4 regions of the Streptomyces sp. NPDC016845 genome follow, and region 2 is predicted to be linked to each of the others. Evidence: riboswitches for the same ligand, from Rfam matches in the RefSeq annotation. Region 2 holds a riboswitch; each other region holds the start of a gene.
The links. Region 2 has a riboswitch for thiamine pyrophosphate ahead of thiC (phosphomethylpyrimidine synthase ThiC). Riboswitches for the same ligand answer to the same signal wherever they lie in the genome.
Positions count from the first base shown of each region.

Region 1: it holds a riboswitch for thiamine pyrophosphate, as region 2 does, so the genes downstream of both, thiO (glycine oxidase ThiO) here and thiC (phosphomethylpyrimidine synthase ThiC) in region 2, are expected to answer to the same signal.
Region 3: it holds a riboswitch for thiamine pyrophosphate, as region 2 does, so the genes downstream of both, ACH4RC_RS32320 (thiamine ABC transporter substrate binding subunit) here and thiC (phosphomethylpyrimidine synthase ThiC) in region 2, are expected to answer to the same signal.
Region 4: it holds a riboswitch for thiamine pyrophosphate, as region 2 does, so the genes downstream of both, ACH4RC_RS31245 (purine-cytosine permease family protein) here and thiC (phosphomethylpyrimidine synthase ThiC) in region 2, are expected to answer to the same signal.

Region 1 is NZ_JBIRPI010000002.1:547,866-552,957, reverse strand. It holds gene metF (methylenetetrahydrofolate reductase [NAD(P)H]) at 1-763, opposite strand, end outside; gene thiE (thiamine phosphate synthase) at 858-1,505, opposite strand; gene ACH4RC_RS08590 (Rv2175c family DNA-binding protein) at 1,579-1,944, opposite strand; gene ACH4RC_RS08585 (NAD(P)/FAD-dependent oxidoreductase) at 2,022-3,254, opposite strand; TPP riboswitch at 3,415-3,528, shown strand; gene thiO (glycine oxidase ThiO) at 3,526-4,713, shown strand; gene thiS (sulfur carrier protein ThiS) at 4,710-4,910, shown strand; gene ACH4RC_RS08570 (thiazole synthase) at 4,912-5,092, shown strand, end outside.
Region 2 is NZ_JBIRPI010000005.1:454,801-459,892, reverse strand. It holds gene ACH4RC_RS17980 (hypothetical protein) at 1-322, shown strand, start outside; gene thiC (phosphomethylpyrimidine synthase ThiC) at 388-2,166, opposite strand; TPP riboswitch at 2,159-2,323, opposite strand; gene ACH4RC_RS17970 (YibE/F family protein) at 2,395-3,756, shown strand; gene ACH4RC_RS17965 (SsgA family sporulation/cell division regulator) at 3,820-4,284, opposite strand; gene ACH4RC_RS17960 (IclR family transcriptional regulator) at 4,385-5,092, opposite strand, start outside.
Region 3 is NZ_JBIRPI010000019.1:108,523-113,614, reverse strand. It holds gene ACH4RC_RS32330 (ABC transporter ATP-binding protein) at 1-493, opposite strand, end outside; gene ACH4RC_RS32325 (ABC transporter permease) at 494-2,200, opposite strand; gene ACH4RC_RS32320 (thiamine ABC transporter substrate binding subunit) at 2,176-3,258, opposite strand; TPP riboswitch at 3,338-3,457, opposite strand; gene rlmN (23S rRNA (adenine(2503)-C(2))-methyltransferase RlmN) at 3,488-4,594, opposite strand; gene ACH4RC_RS32310 (hypothetical protein) at 5,041-5,092, shown strand, end outside.
Region 4 is NZ_JBIRPI010000018.1:71,277-76,368, forward strand. It holds gene ACH4RC_RS31225 (alanine--tRNA ligase-related protein) at 1-215, shown strand, start outside; gene ACH4RC_RS31230 (DUF4097 family beta strand repeat-containing protein) at 159-923, opposite strand; gene ACH4RC_RS31235 (hypothetical protein) at 1,090-1,506, shown strand; gene ACH4RC_RS31240 (aspartate/glutamate racemase family protein) at 1,517-2,218, opposite strand; TPP riboswitch at 2,247-2,346, shown strand; gene ACH4RC_RS31245 (purine-cytosine permease family protein) at 2,344-3,762, shown strand; gene ACH4RC_RS31250 (response regulator transcription factor) at 3,817-4,524, shown strand; gene ACH4RC_RS31255 (sensor histidine kinase) at 4,511-5,092, shown strand, end outside.

The DNA.
Region 1 (5,092 bases), on a different contig from region 2:
GATCGTCTTTGGCTGTGAGGATGCGCTCTTTCAGGGCCGGCGGGAAGTCGGCGTTGCTCAGCTTGGGCAGCCGCTCGAGCATGCGCACGCTCGTGACCGGCATGCATTCGGGAATGATGGGCGTCTCACAGCCCGCCGCGGCGACCCGGTCACGCAGCCGCAGATACTCCTCCGGGTAGAAGAACATCTGCGTGATCGCGTAGTCGGCGCCCGCCCGGCACTTGTCGACGAAGTGCCGTACGTCGGTGTCCCAGTCCGCGGAGCGCGGATGCATGGCCGGAAACGCGGCGACGCCGACACAGAAGTCGCCCGACTCCTTGATCAGCTCGACGAGCTCGGCCGCGTACGTCAGCCCCTCCGGATGCGAGATCCAGTCGGCCATGGGATCGCCGGGCGGGTCTCCGCGCACAGCGAGCATGTTCCGGATCCCGGCGTCGGCGTACTGGCCGATGATGTTGCGCAGCTCGGCGATCGAGTGCTCGACGGCGGTGATGTGGGCGACCGGCGTCAGCGTCGTGTCGGCGACGATCTGCTCGGTCTCCTTGACCGTGCCCGCGCGCGTGGAGCCGCCGGCGCCGTACGTCACGGAGACGAAGTCGGGCGAGACGGCCTCGACCCTGCGCAGGGCGTTCCACAGGTTGCGCTCGCCCTTCGCGGTTTTCGGCGCGGAGAATTCGAACGAGTACGTCGCCTTCCCGGCCGCGAGCATGTCGCGCACGGTGCGGGCTCGATCGGTCCTGGTGGAAGCGGTGCCAAAGGCCATATGGGCAGGTTACTGACGGAGGCCGGTTGCCCCTAATCCCCGTCCACCTTCCGGACAGCAGGCGGTGGCGCCGCTCCCGGCCGGGCACTTCGGGTCATATCGAACGCAGCCGCTTGGCGAACTCGGCCGCGGCGGCACCGGGGTCGTCGGCCTCGGTGAGGGCACGGACGACGACGACGCGACGGGCCCCGGCCGCCAGGACCTCGTCCAGGTTGCCCAGGTCGATGCCGCCGATGGCGAACCAGGGGCGGTCAGTGGAGAGGGCGGCGGTGTGGCGCACCAGGTCGAGGCCGGGCGCGTGACGGCCCGGCTTCGTCGGCGTCGGCCAGCACGGGCCGGTGCAGAAGTAGTCCACGCCTTCCTGGACGGCGGCCGCGTCGGCCTCCGCGTCGGCGTGCGTGGAGCGGCCTATGAGGACGTCGTCGCCGAGGAGGGCGCGGGCCGCGGGGACGGGCAGGTCGCCCTGGCCGAGGTGCAGGACGTCCGAGCCGCCGGCGTGCGCGACGTCCGCCCGGTCGTTGACCGCGAAGAGCTTGCCGTGGCGGCGGGCCGCGTCGGCGAACACCGCGAGGTGCTCCAGCTCCTCACCGGCCTCCATGCCCTTGTCCCGCAGCTGCACGATGTCCACGCCGCCCGCGAGCACGGCGTCGAGGAACTCCGGCAGGTCGCCTTGGCGCTTGCGGGCGTCGGTGCACAGGTAGAGCCGCGCATCGGCGAGCAGTTCGCGCCGCGGGTCGGCCATGGGACATCCCCCGTTGGTTGTCGATGGTGTGCGCGCCACGCGCGCGTGGCGCGCACACCGGACGGTTGTCAGGTCAGACGGCGAGCGCCTGGGCGCGGCGCTTCACCTCCGTGCCGCGATTCTCGCTCAGGGCCTGCGCGGGCGTGCCCGGCAGGGTCGGGTCGGGGGTGAAGAGCCACTCCAGCATCTCTTCGTCGCTGAAGCCGTCGTCGCGCAGGAGCGTCAGGGTGCCGGTGAGGCCCTTGACGATCTTGTCGCCGTCGATGAAGGCGGCGGGCACGTGCAGCGCCCGGTTCTCACCGCGGCGTACAGCGATCACCTGGCCCTCCTTCACCAGCTGGCGCACGCGCGTCACCTCGATGCCGAACCGCTCGGCGATGTCGGGAAGGGTGAGCCAGTCGGGGACGAGAGCATCGGTCTTTGCGTCAATCTCGGTCACAGGACAAGCCTGCCATCCCGGACTGACAGACGGAAAGCCGGACCGGGCTGACCAGGTGTTTCCCAAGCGTACGGCGGTCAGGCCACGGCGGACTTCAGCGGCCGGGCGGGGTCGGCGAGCAGCTCCGGGTCGAGCACGGTGCCGGCCTCGATGAGCTTGCGCCCCTGGGCGAGATCGCGGGGCTTGCCGACGGCCAGGACGGCGGCCAGGGCCCCTTCGCGCAGCCAGCACACCGACCAGGCCGCACCGGCCGGGTCCCCGCGCCACACGGTCCGGTCGGCGGCGCGGTGGTGCCCCGCGTACTGCACGAACCGCCCGAACTGCTCGGACCAGAAGTAGGGCACGGGGTCGTACACGGCCGGTGTCTCACCGATGATGTTCGCCGCGACGGTCCGGGGCCCTTGCAGGGCGTTGTCCCAGTGATGGACGAGGAGCCGCTCGCCGTAGCGCGCCGAGGGGAAGGACGAGCAGTCCCCGACGGCGTAGACATCGGCCACGGAGGTGCGCAACCCGGCGTCGGCGACGACTTCACGCTGCTCGCCCAGCTCGATGCCGGAACCGTCCAGCCAGCCGGTGGCGGGCCGGGCGCCGATGCCGACGACGACGGCCCCGGCGGGCAACCGCGTCCCGTCGTCCAGGGTCACGAACCCGGGCTCGACGTGCTCCACACGCGCGTGGGTGCGCAACTGTGCGCCCGCGTCGGCGTACCAGGCCGTCATCGGGGCGGCGACCTCGGCGGGCAGCGCCCCGGCCAGCGGCCGCTCGGCGGCCTCCACGACGGTGACACGGCAGCCGGCCTCGCGCGCGGCGGTGGCGAACTCGGCGCCGATCCACCCGGCGCCCACGACCACCACGTCGCGCTGCTCGGCGAGGACGGGCCGCAGCCGCTCGGCGTCGTCGAGGGTGCGCAGCAGATGGACACCGGGAACGGCGTCGGCGCCGGGCAGCCGCACGGGTTCGGCACCGGTGGCGACGACCAGGACGTCGTAGGACACGGGCCCGTCGACGGTGTCGAGCTCATGATCGCCGGGCCGCACACCGGTGGCCTCGCGCCCGAGCTCCACGGTCACGCCGAGAGCGGCGAAGTCGACGTCGAAGGCGGACCCGTCGGCCTTGCCGAGCAGGACGGCCTTGGAGAGCGGCGGCCGGTCGTAGGGCGGATGGGGTTCGGCGCCGATCAGCGTGACGGTGCCCGCGAAGCCCTGCTCGCGCAGGGCCACGGCGGTCTGCACGCCGGCCATCCCCGCGCCGACGATGACGACGTTGCGCCGCCCCTGAGGTGTCCCGTTGCCGCTCGGTTGCTCGCTCACCGGATCACCTTAGGCACCTGATCTTGCGTCGGTCAGCGGTGCGGGCCACTCCCGCGCCGTGACGTCCTGCACACGTGTCACTGGTTTAGCGATCAAGGCGCTGTCCGCACCGGCGGCCGTACTTACTGCGGACCGCGCCCACCGGTTAGGGTGGCCGCCGTAAAGCACTCGCGGGAGCCCGTACGCAGCGGGCTGAGAGGGAGGCTGGGGCGGCCTCCGACCGTACGAACCTGATCCGGGTCATGCCGGCGAAGGGAGGGGCTGGACGCCCATGTCGCGTATCCCCACCGAAGCCACCGACGTACTGGTCGTCGGGGGCGGCATCATCGGTCTCGTCACCGCGTGGCGGGCCGCTCAGCGCGGTCTGTCGGTCGCGGTCGTGGACCCCGGACCGGGCGGCGGGGCCGCCCGGGTGGCGGCCGGGATGCTGGCCGCGGTCACCGAACTGCACTACGGCGAGCAGACGCTGCTCGCCCTGAACGTCGAGTCGGCGCGCCGCTATCCGCGGTTCGCGGCGGAGCTGTCCGAGGCGAGCGGCCAGGACCTCGGCTACCGCGCGTGCGGCACCCTGGCGGTCGCCCTGGACGCGGACGACCGGGCGCACCTGCGCGAACTGCACGCGTTCCAGCTGAAGTCGGGCCTGGAGTCCGAGTGGCTGTCGGGCCGCGAGTGCCGCCGTCTGGAGCCGATGCTCGCGCCGGGCGTGCGCGGGGGCCTGCGGGTCGACGGCGACCACCAGATCGACCCGAGAAGGCTCGCGAGCGCCCTTGTGACGGCCTGCGAGCGCGCGGGCGTGGCCTTCCACCGCCAGAAGGCCGAACGCCTCTCAGTGATCCGTGACAGAGCGCGAGGCGTGACACTGACGGACGGCACCGCCCTGGCAGCCGACCGGACCGTGCTGGCGACCGGCAGCCACAGCGCCTCGCTGCCCGGCGTCCCGGAGGAGGTACGCCCGCCGGTCCGCCCGGTGAAGGGCCAGGTCCTGCGCCTGACGGTGCCGCCGCGGTACGCGCCGTTCCTCAGCCGCACGATCCGCGCGGTGGTCCGCGGCAACCACCTGTACCTGGTGCCGAGGGTCAACGGCGAACTGGTCGTGGGCGCCACCAGCGAGGAGCTCGGCTGGGACACGACGGTCACGGCGGGCGGCGTCTACGAACTCCTCCGCGACGCCCACGAGCTGGTTCCCGGCATCACGGAACTGCCGCTGACGGAGACCTGCGCGGGCCTGCGCCCCGGCTCCCCGGACAACGCCCCGCTCCTGGGCCCCACCACCTTGCCCGGCCTGCTCCTGGCGACGGGCCACTACCGCAACGGCGTACTGCTGACCCCGATCACGGGCGACGTGATGGCGCACGCCCTGACGACGGGTGAGCTCCCGCCGGAGGCGAGCCCCTTCGCCCCGGACCGTTTCCCGGCGGCGCCCGCCCCCGCCCCGGCCCCCTCGGAGCAGCCCGCATGAACGTGTCCCTCAACGGCGAGCCGCAAGCGATAGCGGCCGGAACCACCCTGGCGGCGCTCGTGGCGACGCTCACCACCGCACACTCCGGCGTGGCCGCCGCCCTGAACGAGACGGTCGTACCGCGCACCCAGTGGCCGGCGACAGAACTGAACGAGGGCGACCGCGTAGAGGTCCTCTCCGCAGTGCAAGGAGGCTGACATGGCGGACGACGCTTTCGTCATCGGAGACACCACCTACTCCTCCCGCCTGATCATGGGCACAGGAGGCGCCCCGAGCCTGGACATCCTGGAACGCGCGCTGACGGCGTCGGGCACGGAACTGACCACAGTGGCGATGCGCCGCGTGAGCGCGACAGCGCACAACTCGGTCCTCTCGGTCC
Region 2 (5,092 bases):
GTCGACCTCGCTCCAGGCAGGCGCGCACGGCGAGGCCAACGAGGAGGTGACGCGCGCCAGGGAGGCCTGGACCGAGGCGCTCCTAGAGCGGGGCATCCTGCCGTTCCTGCGGGACGCCCAGGCCCGGACCGCCCTGGGCGGCGGTTCGATGAGCGGCGGCAGGGGCAGCGGCTCCGCCAACCGCATGCCGCAGCTCGGCTACAACAGGCCCGGGTTCAGCAGCCCCGACGGCGGCGGCACCGCCACGGGGCAGCGTGCCGGGTTCTCCAGTCCGGATTTCACGAGCCCGGACTTCGGAGGCCCGGAGCACCAGCCGGACTGAACCGGGGAGAAACGGCTCGGGGCGCACGGTGCGGCCCCGAGCCCTTCGTCATGCGTGGACGCCGGTCAGTTGGCGAGCGGCAGATAGACGCGGTTGCCCGCTTCGGCGAACTCCTTCGACTTCTGTTCCATGCCGGCCTCGACCTCGGCCTTCGTGGTGCCGTGCTCGCGACGGATGTCCTGCGAGATCTTCATCGAGCAGAACTTCGGGCCGCACATGGAGCAGAAGTGCGCCGTCTTCGCCGGTTCGGCGGGGAGCGTCTCGTCGTGGAACTCCCGTGCCGTGTCCGGGTCGAGTGCGAGGTTGAACTGGTCCTCCCAGCGGAACTCGAAGCGGGCGTCCGAGAGCGCGTCGTCCCAGTCCTGCGCGCCCGGATGTCCCTTGGCGAGGTCCGCCGCGTGCGCCGCGATCTTGTACGTGATGACGCCGGTCTTCACGTCGTCGCGGTTGGGCAGGCCGAGGTGCTCCTTGGGCGTGACGTAGCAGAGCATCGCCGTGCCCCACCAGGCGATCATCGCGGCGCCGATCCCGGACGTGATGTGGTCGTAAGCCGGAGCGACGTCCGTGGTGAGCGGGCCGAGCGTGTAGAACGGCGCCTCCTCGCAGATCTCCTGCTGAAGGTCGATGTTCTCCTTGATCTTGTGCATCGGGACGTGGCCCGGGCCCTCGATCATGGTTTGCACGCCGTGCCGCTTGGCGATCGAGTTCAGCTCTCCGAGCGTCCTGAGCTCGGCGAACTGGGCCTCGTCGTTGGCGTCCGCGATGGAGCCGGGACGCAGCCCGTCGCCGAGCGAGTACGTGACGTCGTACGCGGCGAGGATCTCGCAGAGCTCCTCGAAGTGCTCGTAGAGGAAGCTCTCCTTGTGGTGCGCAAGGCACCAAGCGGCCATGATGGAGCCGCCGCGCGAGACGATGCCGGTCTTGCGGTTGGCGGTCAGCGGGACGTACGGGAGCCGGACGCCGGCGTGGACCGTCATATAGTCCACGCCTTGCTCGGCCTGCTCGATGACGGTGTCCTTGTAGGTCTCCCAGGTAAGCTCCTCGGCCTTGCCGTCGACCTTTTCGAGGGCCTGGTAGAGCGGCACTGTGCCAATGGGGACGGGGGAGTTGCGCAGGACCCACTCGCGCGTGGTGTGGATGTTGCGGCCGGTGGAAAGGTCCATGACGGTGTCGGCGCCCCAGCGGGTCGCCCACGTCATCTTCTCCACCTCCTCCTCGATGGACGAGGTGACGGCGGAGTTGCCGATGTTGGCGTTGACCTTCACCAGGAACCGCTTGCCGATGATCATCGGCTCGATCTCCGGGTGGTTCACGTTGGCGGGCAGGACCGCGCGGCCCGCCGCGATCTCCTCGCGGACCACCTCGGGCGCGACGTTCTCCCGGATGGCGACGTACTCCATCTCCGGAGTGATCTCGCCTCGTCGGGCGTACGCGAGTTGGGTCACCGGCTCGCCGGTCCTGCTGCGGCGCGGCTGACGGGGGCGGCCCGGGAAGACCGCGTCGAGGTTGCGCAGCCCGCCGCGGGGCGAGGTGTGCTTGATGCCGTCGTCCTCGGGGCGGGCGGGGCGGCCCGCGTACTCCTCGGTGTCGCCGCGGGCGATGATCCAGTTCTCCCGGAGCGGTGCGAGCCCCCTGCGCACATCGGTGTCGACGGTCGGATCGGTGTACGGGCCCGAGGTGTCGTACAGCGTGACGGCCTGGCCATTGGTGAGATGCACCTGTCGGACCGGCACATTGAGGTCGGGGCGCGAGCCCTTGATGTATCCCTTGTGCCAGCCGATGGACTTCCCGGCCTCCGGCTCCGAGCCGTTGGAGGCAGGCGTGCGTGCGTCCGTTGTGGTCATGAGACCTACTCCCTACGCCGGCATTACCCGGTAACAGGTTCGGCGGTCGACGCAGCGGTGTTCGTCGGCGGCGTTTCACGCTGTTTCACGTGAAACACGCATGGACGAAGGTCAGCGCCCTCTCAGCCCGGTGCTCCGAGCTCCCGCGTGTACAAAGGTGCCCCCACGCTAGCGTCACTTCGGACGCGTTGAACAGAGGGCCCCTGTCGTTCTTGCGATGATCGGGCGGTGACCTCGACGCAGCAGCCTCCGCCCCCGCCGCCCCAACCCCCGCTCGGGCAGGGCCCGTCAGCGTCCGGGCACGGCCCGGGCGGGCATGGCCACTCGCACAGTCATGGCCCCGCAGCACCCGTCTCGCAGCACCTTCGCAAGGTCATCGCGGCGATCCTGGTGCCGTTCTCCGTGGCCGTCGTCGTCGGCCTTGTGGTGCTGTGGCCCGGAGGGGCCCCGGATCACGAGCGCACCGGCGTCGGCTTCGACCGGCAGACGCAGCAGGCCACAGTCGCCCGGGTCGACAAGGTGGACTGCAAGTCCGTGAACGCGACGGGTTCCTCCACCCAGGACCCGTCGGGTACACCGACACAGAGCGCGGACGCCGGTACCTGCGAAAAGGCGACGATCCGGGTCGACACCGGCAAGGACGAGGGCCGTACGTTCACGGAGATCGTGCAGCCCGACTCGCCACGACAGCTGCGTGAGGGCCAGAAGGTGATCGTCGCCTATGCGCCGGACGCCCCCGAGGAGTTGCAGTACTCTGTCACCGATGTGAACCGCAAGATCCCTATGGCGCTCCTTGCCGGGATCTTCGCCTTGGTCGTCGTGGCAGTGGGCCGCATGCGCGGCGTCATGGCACTGGTCGCGCTCACAATCAGCTTCCTGGTGCTGACGCTGTTCATCCTCCCGGCGATCCTCCAGGGCTCGAACCCGTTGGTCGTAGCGGTCGTCGGGGCCAGCGCGATCATGCTGATCGCGCTCTACACGTGCCACGGCCTGACAGCCCGAACGTCGGTCGCCGTTCTGGGCACTCTCGTGTCGCTGCTGCTCATCGGCCTGTTGGGGTCGCTCTTCATCGGCTGGGCCGCCCTGACGGGCAACACGGACGACAACACCGGCCTGATCCACGGCCTGTACCCGGACATCGACATGAGCGGTCTGCTGCTCGCCGGAGTCATCATCGGTTCGCTCGGCGTCCTGGACGACGTGACGGTCACACAGACGTCGGCGGTGTGGGAGCTGCACGAGGCCAATCCGACGATGGGCTGGCGCGGCCTGTACCGGGCCGGCATCCGGATCGGCCGCGATCACATCGCGTCCGTCGTCAACACCCTGGTCCTCGCGTACGCGGGCGCGGCGCTGCCGCTGCTCCTGCTGTTCTCGATCGCGCAGAGCAGCGTCGTCGACGTGGCCAACAGTGAGCTGGTCGCCGAGGAGATCGTGCGCACGCTCGTCGGTTCGATCGGCCTGGTGGCGGCGGTGCCGGTGACCACCGCGCTGGCCGCGCTGGTGGTCTCCGCCGACCGTCCGATGCCCGGCAAGCCCGCGCGGACTGCTCCGGGACGTGGCGGCGGGGGCCGACGACGCAAGCGCTGAGCAGCGCGGAACGGCTCGGGTGCACCGCGCCGCACAGACATCACGTCGTCGACCGGCGAGCGTTCAGCCCGCGTTCTGCTCCTCGGCGAGGATCCGGTCCAGCGCCTCGTCGAGTTCGGCCTCGTAGTCGCCCAGGGCCTGTTCCTGGCCGAGTGGGACGAGCTTGTCCGTACGGTCGAGGAACGCGATGAGGGGGGCGACACCGGCCCGGAACAGCGCGTGGTCGCCGCCCACTTGGAGCCGGATGTGCACCTCCACCGGCAGTTCGTCGGTGCCGCCTCCGGCGTTCTCCACGGGCAGGATCCGGACATCGCCGTCACCGGTCGCCCCGTTGACCCCGTCGACAAGGAGTTCCCGGCCGAACGCCCAGGTCACGGGGGCGTCACCGGGGAGATGGAAGGTGAGCCGCACCGCGTACGGATCGGCGGCCTCGTACTGGAGCTCCACCGGGATACGGAACGAGAGCTCCTCGGAGACGAGGAAGCTCATCATGACCTCTGCTTGCACTGCTTGTACCGACTCGCGCATCGCCTACCCCGTCAATTTGCCGTCGATTGGCCAGGAATGACCTTCCTGACGCTGCTGGCATCTTGCTCAACGTACACAGGGGATTACAAGGAGTGAGTTTTCAGATGCTGATAGAGAAGGCGAGTGTCCCTACGAGGTTGCCGATCTCGTCCTGCAATCGACGTGCGAGGGGCAGCAATCTGTCCGCCTGGTGCGAGGGGAGGGAGACGGCCACCGTCGCGGCGGTCGAACCGATGGTGACCGGGAACGCGGCGCAGGCCGTGCCCAGCGCGTACTCCTGCCGCTCGATGACCGGCTCCATCCGTTCCACGGTGCGCAGCTTGCGGAGCAGGGTCCGGTCGTCCCGTACCGAGTACGGGGTGATGGCGCGGGCCGGATGGCGGTCGAGGTGGTCCCGGCGGGCCTCCTCGCCGAGCTGGGAGAGCAGGCACTGGCCGATCGCGTGGGCGTGTCCGGTCTCGGCGAAGTCGGCCCACTCCTCGACGGCCGGAGTGGCCGGAGTGTCGGCGACGGCGACGATCTCGATCTCGCCGCCGCGATAGATGGCGAAGTAGACGGGCACACCGAGCGCGTCCCGCCAGTGGCGCAGCGCGTCGGTGATCATGCCGCGACGATTCTGCTGGGCTCCGCTGCTGCTCAGCCGCTCGACCGCGTCCCCGAACAGGAAGACGCCCCGGTCCTTGCGGAGATAGCCCTCATGGGCCAGCGTGCGCAGCAGGTGGTACGCGGTGGGGAGGGCGACTCCGGCCTCCCGGGCGAGCTGCTTGGCGGGAGCCCCCTCGTCGTGGGCGGCGACCGCCTCGAGCAG
Region 3 (5,092 bases), on a different contig from region 2:
GCTGGCCGAGCGGCTCGTCGAGCATGAGGAGGCGGGGCCGGGGCGCGAGCGCGCGGGCGAGCGCGACGCGCTGCTGCTCACCGCCGGAGAGCGCACCGACGGCCCGCTCGGCGGCGCCGGGCAGCCCGACGAGGTCGAGCAACTCCTGTACTCGCCCCCGCTGTTCGGCCCTACCGGCGCCGTGCATCCGCAGCCCGAACGCGACATTGCCGCCCACGTCCCGCTGCGGGAACAACTGGTGGTCCTGGAACATCAGGCCCACGCCCCGCTTGTGCGCGGGCACGCCGGCCTGATCGCGCCCACCGAGGAGAACCCGTCCGGAATCGAGGTGCTGAAGCCCGGCGACGACCCGGAGCAGCGTCGACTTCCCGCTCCCGCTCGGCCCGAGCACGCAGACGATCTCGTGCTCGGCGACCTCCAGGTCCACGCGGTCGAGCGCGGCGCGCCCCCCGAACCGTACGGTCGCGTCGTCCAGTGCGAGCATGGCCGCCATTCAGAACTCCCCGGTCGTGGCCCGCGCGGGCCGCATGCGTTCGAGCAGCAGCAGAGAGACGGCGCAGACGATCATCAGGACCGTCGAGAGGGCCATCGCCTGCCCGTAGTTGAGGTCACCGGCGCGGCCGAGCAGCCGCGCCACGGCGACCGGCAGCGTCGGGTTGTCGGGCCGCGCGATGAACACCGTCGCCCCGAACTCGCCGAGGGACACGGCGAACGCGAACCCGGCCGCGACGAGCAGCGCCCGCCGTACCATCGGCAGGTCCACCTCCCGCCACGCCCGCAGCGGCGAGGCGCCGAGCACGGCCGCGGCCTCCCGCAGCCGCCCGTCCACGGCGCGCAGGACCGGCAGCATCGTCCGTACGACGAAGGGCACGCCGACGAGCGCCTGCGCGAGCGGCACCAGGATCCAGGAGGCGCGCAGGTCGAGCGGGGGCTTGTCGAGCGTGATGAGGAACCCGAACCCGACCGTCACCGCGGACACGCCGAGCGGCAGCATCAGCAGCGCGTCGAACCCGCGCACGAGGCGGCCCGCGCGCCGGGTCAGCGCGGCGGCGGCGAGTCCGCCGATGAGGAGAGCGATCCCGGTGGCGGCGAGCGCGTACTCCAGGGAGTTCCGGATCGCGTTGATCGGCGGTACGAGGAAGGTGCCGCCGTCGGAGTCGGTGAGCGCCCGGTAGTACGCGAACCCGTAGCCGCCCGGCGCGTCGAGCGAGCGCTGGACGAGCACGCCGAGCGGCAGCAGGATCAGCACGGCGACGGTCGCGAGCACTCCGGCGAGCAGCGCCCACTGCCCGGCTCCGCGCGGCTTGCGCGCCGTGTGCGCCGCGTCGACGAGCCGCAGTGTGCTCTCACGCCGGCGCACGCTCCAGGCGTGCACTCCGAGGATCAGCCCCACCGCCACGAACTGCACGATCGTGAGGACGGCCGCCGTCGACAGGTCGAAGATCTGCGCGGTCTGCCGGAAGATCTCGACCTCCAGCGTCGAGTAGCCCGGCCCGCCGAGGATCTGCACGACCCCGAACGACGTGAAGGTGAACAGGAAGACCATCAGGCCCGCCGCCGCCACGGCCGGTCCGAGCGCGGGCAGCGTCACCCGCCGCCAGGCCGCGAACCGCGAGGCGCCGAGCATCCGCGCGGCCTCCTCCTGCCGCGGATCGAGCTGCGCCCAGAGCCCGCCGACAGTCCGTACGACGACCGCGTAGTTGAAGAAGACATGCGCGACGAGAATGGCCCATACGGTGGTGTCGAGCCGCACACCCCACAGCTCGTCGAGGAGCCCGCCCCGCCCGACCAGGGCCAGGAACGCCGTCCCGACGACGACGGTCGGCAGCACGAACGGCACGGTGACGATCGCCCGCAGCACCTGCTTGCCGGGGAAGTCGAGCCGCGCGAACACGTACGCGCCGGGCAACGCGATCAGCAACGTGAGAGCGGTCGACGCCAGCGCCTGCCACACCGTGAACCACAGGACGTGCCGGATGTCCGGCTCCCTCAGCACGTCCCCGATCCGCCCGAACTGCCAGGCACCGCCGACGAGCAGCCCGCGCCGGACGATGGCGACGACCGGATAGGCGAAGAAGACGGCGAAGAACACGACGGGCACGACCATGAGGCCGAGGCGCGCGGCGTCCCCGGAGGGACGAACGCGGGATGCCGTCCGGGCTTTCGCCGGTGCGGCTACTTCCTTACGAGGGAGGTCCACGACTTGACCCAGCTGTCACGGTTGTCGGCGATCTTGCGCGGGCTGAGGGTCTCGGGGTCGTCGACGCGCACGGCGTACTTGGTGTAGTCGGCGGGCGCGGTGGCGTCCTCGGTCACCGGGTCGACGAACATGTTGAGCGGCATGTCCTGCTGGAACTCCTTCGAGATGAGGAAGTCGAGCAGCGCCTGACCGCCCTTCTCGTTCTTCGCCCCGTCGAGCAGCCCGGCGAACTCGACCTGCCGGAAGCACGTCCCGGTGGCGACGCCGACCGGTGACGTCTTCGGCTGCGGGTCGGCGTAGATCGCCTCGGCGGGCGGCGAGGACGCGTACGACACGACGAGCGGCCGGTCGCCACCGGCCTTCTTGCCGCCGGCGCTGCCGCTGAACTCCTCGTTGTACGCCTGGTCCCAGCCGTCGACGACCTTCACCCCGTTGGCCACGAGCTTCTTCCAGTAGCCCTGCCAGCCGTCGTCGCCGTACCGCGCGGCGGACCCGAGCACGAAGCCGAGACCGGGCGAGGAGGTGGCCGCGTTCTCGGTGACGAGCAGGTTCCTGTACGCGGGCTCGGCGAGATCGGCGAAGGAGGAGGGTGGCGTCAGCTTGTGCTGCTCGAAGTACTTCTTGTCGTAGTTGACGCAGATGTCGCCGGTGTCGACGGGCGTGACGCGATGCTTCCCGGCGTCGAGCTGATAGGCCTTCTTCACCTTGTCGAGGCCCTTGGCCTCGTAGGACGCGAAGACGTCATTGTCGAGCGCCCGGGACAGCAGGGTGTTGTCGACGCCGAAGAAGACGTCGCCCTGCGGATTGCCCTTGGACAGGATCGCCTTGTTGACGGCCTGCCCGGCGTCACCGTCCTCCAGGACCTTCACCTTGTACCCGGACTCCTTCTCGAAGTCCTTCAGTACGTTCTTGGAGACGGCCCAGGAGTCATGGCTGACGAGGGTGACGGTCCTGGAGTCACCGGAGCCGCCGTCGCCGGACGACCCGCAGGCGGCGAGGGCGACGAGGCCGACGCCGACGGCCATGGCCAGGCACGTCTTCTTGCTGATGGTGCTCATTCGAATTCCTCCTGGAATGACCAGGAGAAGACGCGGCCCTGCCCGGAGCCTTCGCAGGTCTCCGAGCAGGGCGCAACAGCATGAGTGATGACCGAACTTCCTACCCGGAATGACCCGGGCGAGGTTCAGAGGGTCTGCGGCCTGCGGTATGGAACCGGTGCCGCACTCTCAGCGCTGTGGCGCTCCCCTGTCGGAATATGCAGATGTGGTTGGTACCGCTCGGCCCAGGCTACCGCTCGGTCGCGGCGAGCTGACCGCACGCCCCGTCGATCTCCTGGCCACGGGTGTCCCGGACGGTGACGGGCACCCCGTGCGCCGCGATCGCCTCGACGAACGCCTTCTCGTCCTCGGGCCGCGACGCGGTCCACTTCGACCCCGGCGTCGGGTTCAGCGGAATGAGATTGACGTGCACCGGCTTGCCCCGCAGCAGCCGGCCGAGCCGGTCACCGCGCCAGGCCTGGTCGTTGATGTCACGGATGAGCGCGTACTCGATCGACAGCCGGCGCCCCGACTTGGCGGCGTACTCCCATCCGGCGTCGAGGACCTCACGCACCTTCCACCGGGTGTTGACCGGTACGAGGGTGTCGCGCAGCTCGTCGTCGGGCGCGTGCAGCGAGATGGCGAGGCGGCACTTGAAGCCCTCGTCGGCGAACCGGTTGATCGCCGGGACGAGCCCGACGGTCGACACGGTGATGCCGCGCTGGGAGAGCCCGAGCCCGTCCGGCTCGGGGTCGGTCAGGGCGCGGATGGCGCCGACGACCCGCTTGTAGTTGGCGAGCGGCTCGCCCATCCCCATGAAGACGATGTTGCTGAGCCGGGCCGGCCCGCCGGGGATCTCCCCGTCCCTGAGCGCCCGCATCCCGTCCACGATCTGGTGCACGATCTCACCGGTCGACAGGTTCCGGTCGAGCCCGGCCTGTCCGGTGGCGCAGAACGGGCAGTTCATCCCGCAGCCGGCTTGCGACGAGATGCACATGGTGACCCGGTCCGGGTAGCGCATGAGCACCGACTCGACGAGCGTCCCGTCGAACAGCCGCCACAGCGTCTTGCGGGTGGTGTCCTGGTCGGTCGACAGGTGCCGCACGACGCTCATCAGCTCGGGCAGCAGCGCCTCCCGCAGCTTCTCGCGCGAACCGGCGGGGATGTCGGTCCACTCCGCGGGGTCGTGCGCGTACCGCGCGAAGTAGTGCTGCGACAGCTGCTTGGCGCGAAACGGCTTCTCACCGATCGCGGCAACAGCCTCCTTCCGCTCAGCGGGCGAAAGGTCGGCGAGGTGCCGCGGCGGCTTCTTGGCTCCGCGGGGGGCGACGAAAGTGAGTTCTCCGGGCTTAGGCATGGCTCTACCAGTGTCGCAGACGGATGGGCGTGACCTGGGGTCGTCGGGTAGGACCCCTGTCACTGTTGGTCGCCGCTGGTCGCTGTCGAGCGGCCTCGGACGGCCCAGAGACGGCCCGAGAGGACAGATCGAACAGCTATATCCAGCGGGGACGCGCCCACCTCACTCCAGCATCGCCACCACCTGTCACAAGTTAGTTACCTGATCTACTATCTATGCAGACTGCCCACATAAACACATTTCAGCACTTCGGTCACCCCACACAGGAATTCGGACACGCGGAGCACGATGTGGCTAGATGGCGGCGACAGCGCCGAACCGCAAGGCAGAGCGCAAGAACAGAGCGGACCTCAAAGCGCTTTGACGAACTGGAAGTTCTTCGTAATAAAGCAACTCGACGCTCAAGCGCCCTAGCTAACATCCCGGCCTACGCAGGTGCAGCCGTCGTGCTTCTCGTGATCGTGAAGATAGCAATTGTGTCGCATGGCGTTCCATCAA
Region 4 (5,092 bases), on a different contig from region 2:
TCGGGCGGCTCCTGACCCGCGGCCGCCAGGTGCTCGCTCGGCCACGCTTCCAGGGTCCGCTCGACGAGGAGGACCTGCACTATCTGCACGACACGCACGGTCTGCCACGCGACCTCGTGCTGAGCCTGCGGCCGAAGGAGATCCAGGGCGGCGGAGATCTAGAGGCGGTCGGCCCGTACGTCGCCGTTGACGGTCGCCAGCGTCATCGTGCGTGAAGAACCGCCCGCGGCGTCGGGGAGGGTGATCGCGGGACGCCCGTTGTCCGTCGTGGCGTCCACCCGGTAGCCGGGGGCGTCGTGCGGCACGGCGACGTCCACCGAGCCGTTCACGGTCCGCGCCGACACCCGGCGCGGGGCCGTGGCGCAGTCGAGCGTGACATCGCCGTTGACCGTCCGCACGCCGAGCGCCGAGGCGCGTACGGACGTGGTGTGCACCGAGCCGTTGCGGGTCACGAGGCGCAGTGACGCGTCGTCCGCGCCGGAATCGGCCACCGTGACATCACCGTTGACGGTGGTCAGGTCGAGAGGGCCGCTCAGGCCCGCGGCGTCGATACCGGCGTTGCGGGCGGTGACGGTCACGGCGATGCCCGCGGGAACGTCGATCTCCGGCATGCGCGGACACGGCCGGCCGGACCCCTCCTGGTCGCGGCAGTTCAGGTCGAGGACGCGGGCGCCGTCGTGGCGCGACCAGTGGTGGGCGACGGCCTGGTCGACGCCGACCTCGTCGCCGTCGGTGGGCCGCAGCCGCACCCCGTTGTCCGTGGTGATCGTCAGCCGGAGGCCGGACGCGGCCGACGCGGCACCGGGTGCCGTCCCCCGACCGTCCCCGTCGTCTCCACCGCACCCCATGAGGGCGGGAACCATCGCAAGGCCGATCGCCGCGGCCGCCAGGCGCCGGACGGAGGGATTCGTCGCTGCTCTCATTCCGGCCGCTTGCCCCGCACCGGGCACGGCAAGCGCCTGTCCCGGAGCTTCCGGTGCGCCGCATGATGGGGGGCGTGCGGTGTGCGGGCCGGGGTAGGCGCCCCGCACACGAGCCGCCGCCGATGCGCGGCCCGAGGACCGAGGGACCGAGATGGAGCGAGCGCGGGTGACCTTCCCGGCGCGGTGGGCCGCCGGTGACGTCCTGGTCGTCGACGTCGCCGGGGCGTTCGACGTCGCCGGGGCGTTCGACGACGCCGGGACGTTCGACGACGCGGTGGCGGCCGGGCTGTGCGGTCTGCTCGCGCGCATGGCACGCACCGGGCAGCGGCTCTTCGCGGTGGACTTCCTGGGCGTCGAGCGCTGCACGGCCGGCGCGGTGCGGCAGTTCGTCAAGACGGGCCTGGAGGCGGAGAGGGCGCCGGACGGCGGCTCCGTCGCGCTCGTGGCGACCGCCGCCGCGCGCTCCGCGCTGCGCGCCGCCGGAGCGGACCGGCTCACGGGCGGCGTCCACGCCACCGTCACCAACGCCGTCGAGGCTCTCCACCCGGCGGCCCCGGAGGAGCTGGGAGAACCGGCGCCCTGAGCCGGAGAGCTCAGGACATACCGTCGCGCAGCGCCTCCCGCACGGCCGCCTCCGCGTGCAGCCGCGCCGTCGGGAAGACGGGGACCGGGCTGTCCTCCGCGCCGATCAGCAGCTCGATCTCCGTACAGCCCAGGACGACACCCTCCGCGCCCGCGGCCACGAGCCCGGCGATGACCTCCTGGTACGCGGCGCGAGAGGCGTCACGGACGACGCCGAGGCACAGCTCCTCGTAGATCACGCGGTGCACGAGCGCCCGGCCCGCCTCGTCCGGGACGAGCACGTCGAGGCCGTGGCCCGCGAGGCGGCCGCGGTAGAAGTCCTGCTCCATCGTGAACGCGGTGCCGAGCAGCCCGATCCGCTTCGCGCCCGCCGCGCGCACCGCGTCCGCCGTCGCGTCGGCGAGGTGCAGCAGCGGAACGGAGGTGACCGCCTGCACCTCGTCGGCGACCTTGTGCATCGTGTTGGTGCAGATGAGCAGCAGGTCGGCGCCGGCCGCCTCCAGGCTCCGGGCCGCCGCGCCCAGGACGCGGCCGGCCTCCGCCCAGTCGCCCGCGACCTGCAACCGCTCGATCTCCGCGAAGTCCACGGAGTACAGCACGATCCGCGCCGAGTGCAGTCCGCCGAGCCGCTCCCGCGTCAGCTCGTTGAGCAGCCGGTAGTACTCGGCCGTGGACTCCCAGCTCATGCCGCCGATCAGGCCGATGGTCCTCATGGGCGACAGGGTATTGTGCGCTCCGGTACTGCCCGACACGGGGTGCCCCGCGCCATGACGGGGCTGAGATCACACCCGTAGAACCTGAACCAGTTAGCACTGGCGGAGGGATGTCAGCGATGTCGATGCCGCATGTTTCCAAGGATGCGCACGCTCCCACGGACGCGCACGCTTCCGCACCGCCGCACGCGTCCGCCTTCGACGGGCGGATGCCCGCCGCGCCCGGGGACTGGCGGCCCGAGTCGCGGGGCATCGCCCCCGTCCCCGAGAGCCACCGGTACGGCGGCGCCGGACGGCTGTTCACCGTGTGGTTCGCGCCCAACCTGACGATGAGCGGCGTCTTCACCGGCACCGTGGGCATCGCGCTCGGCCTCGACTTCGCCACCGCGCTCGCCGCCGTCGTCCTCGGCACCGTGCTCGGCGCCGTGCCGACCGCGTACCTGGGTACGTGGGGGAGCGCCACCGGCGCCGGTCAACTGCCGCTCGCCAGGCTCGCGTTCGGCCGGAGCGTCGTCGTCCCCGGCGCCCTGCAGTGGCTGTCCTCCATCGCCTGGGACGCGCTCATCGGACTGTTCGGCGGCGACGCGCTCGCCCGGCTCTGCGGCTGGCCGTTCTGGCTCGGGGCGCTCGTGATGATGGCCGCGCAGGGCGCGTTCGGCGCGCTCGGCTACGAGGCGATCCACCGCCTGCAACAGTGGATGACGGCCGTTCTCGCGGTCGCCTTCTGCGCCCTGGCGCTGCGTCTCGCGGACGCCGGCGTCACCCCGGCGGGCCACGGCAGCGCGCACGGGGCCGACCGCGCGGGCGCGTTCGCGCTGACCACCACCATCGCGCTGAGCCTCGCCATCTCCTGGGCGCCGTACGCCGGCGACTTCAGCCGCTACCTGCCGCGCACCACCTCTCCGGTCCGTATGTTCTGGTCCACGCTCGCCGGCGTCGTCGTCTCCTTCACGGCCGTGCAGGCGCTCGGGCTCTGGGGCGCCTCCGTCTTCACCGACCAGACCGCGCAGGGCGTCGACACCCTGCTCGGCGGCGGAGTGCCGGGCTCGGTCGGGCTCCTGGCCGTGGCGCTCGCCGCGCTGTGCAGCAACGCCATGAACGACTACAGCGGCTCGCTCGCCCTCCAGACCATCGGCGCCCGCCTGCCCCGCCCGCTCGCCGCCGCCCTCGCCGCGCTGCTCGGCTTCCCCCTGGTGCTGTGGATGCACGCCGCCGACACCGCCGCCCGCTTCCAGAACGTCCTCCTGTTCGTGGGCTACTGGATCCCCGGCTTCGTCGCGGTCGTCCTCGTCGACTGGCGCGCCCGCGCCCGCGCGCGTGGCGGCGCCCCGGTCGATCTCGCGGAGGAGGAGTCGAGGCGGCAGCCGTTCCTTCCCGCTCTGGTCGCCTTCCTCGCCGCGTTCGCCGCCACGGTCCCGTTCATGAACACGTCGCTGTACGTCGGCCCGGCCGCCGAGGCGCTGCACGGGGCGGACCTCGGCTACTACGTGGCGTTCGGCACGGCGCTGCTCGTGTACGCCCCGTTCCGGCTGCGCCGAGCCTGACCGGACGCCTGTTCGTCTCCCTCGCCTACGATCTGCGGGGTGTGCGCAAACGTCATGGTCGCCGAAGACGACGAGAAACAGGCCGAACTGGTCCGCCGCTACCTGGAGCGTGAGGGCCACGCCGTCACCGTCGTACGGGACGGGCGGCAGGCCATCGAGGAGGTCCGGCTCAGGGAGCCCGACCTCCTCGTCCTCGATGTGATGATGCCGCGGACCGACGGCCTCGACGTCGTACGGGTGCTGCGCGCCGAGGCGCGGGAGATACCCGTCCTGATGCTGACCGCGCGCAGCACCGAGGACGATCTGCTGCTCGGCCTCGACCTCGGGGCCGACGACTACATGACCAAGCCGTACAGCCCGCGCGAGCTGATGGCACGGGTGCGGACGTTGTTGCGCCGCACGCGCCGGGGCGGCCCGGCGGGCCCGGCGTCCGCGCGGCTGACCGTCGGCTCGCTCGTCGTCGACCCCGACCGGCACGAGGTGGCCGTCGACGGAGCGGCCGTCGAGTGCACGCCGGGCGAGTTCCGGCTGCTCGCGGCGATGGCGGCCGAACCCGACCGGGTCTTCGGCAGGGAGCGGCTCCTCGCCGAACTGCACGGATTCGACCGGTACATCAGCAACCGCACGGTCGACGTGCACGTCATGAACCTCCGCAAGAAGATCGAGCCACAGCCGCGCCGTCCCGTCCGGCTGCTCACCGTCTTCGGCGTCGGCTACAAGCTGACGGACCCGGCGAAGGGCGCCCGCGATGCGTCGGCGTAGGACCGCCGAAGGGCCACGGACGGGCCGGCCCCCGCTGCGCAAGAGCCTGCGCGGGCGGCTCCTCGGCGTCTCCGTCCTGGTCGCCACCTGCTCCGTGGCGGCGACGGCCTGGCTCGCCGTGCAGACCACGTCCGGCGCCATCAAGCAGGAACAGGGCCAGAACCTCGCCGACGACACCAGGATCTACGACACCCTCCTCGGCTACGCCGCCACGCACCCCCGCTGGGACGGCGTCGACACCGTCGTACGCGACCTGGCCGACTCCACCGGCCGCCACATCACCCTGACCACGCAGGCCCGCGAACCCCTCGCCGACTCGGCCGGGCGCACGCCCGTCGCGACCCTGCCCGCCCAGGCGTCCGCGACCGTCGACCCGCTCTCCGTGGACACGGCGCTCGCCTCGGCCCGTACGGGCACGCAGGACGCGGCGGCGGACCGCATCGACGCGCGCGCGGTCGGCCCGTTCAAGCTGCCGTCGGCGGAACGGACGACGCTGCACAGCATCGCCGAGCGGAACAAGGCGTGCCTGCGCTCGCTCGGCATCTCCGCCGATCTCGTCGTGGGCCCC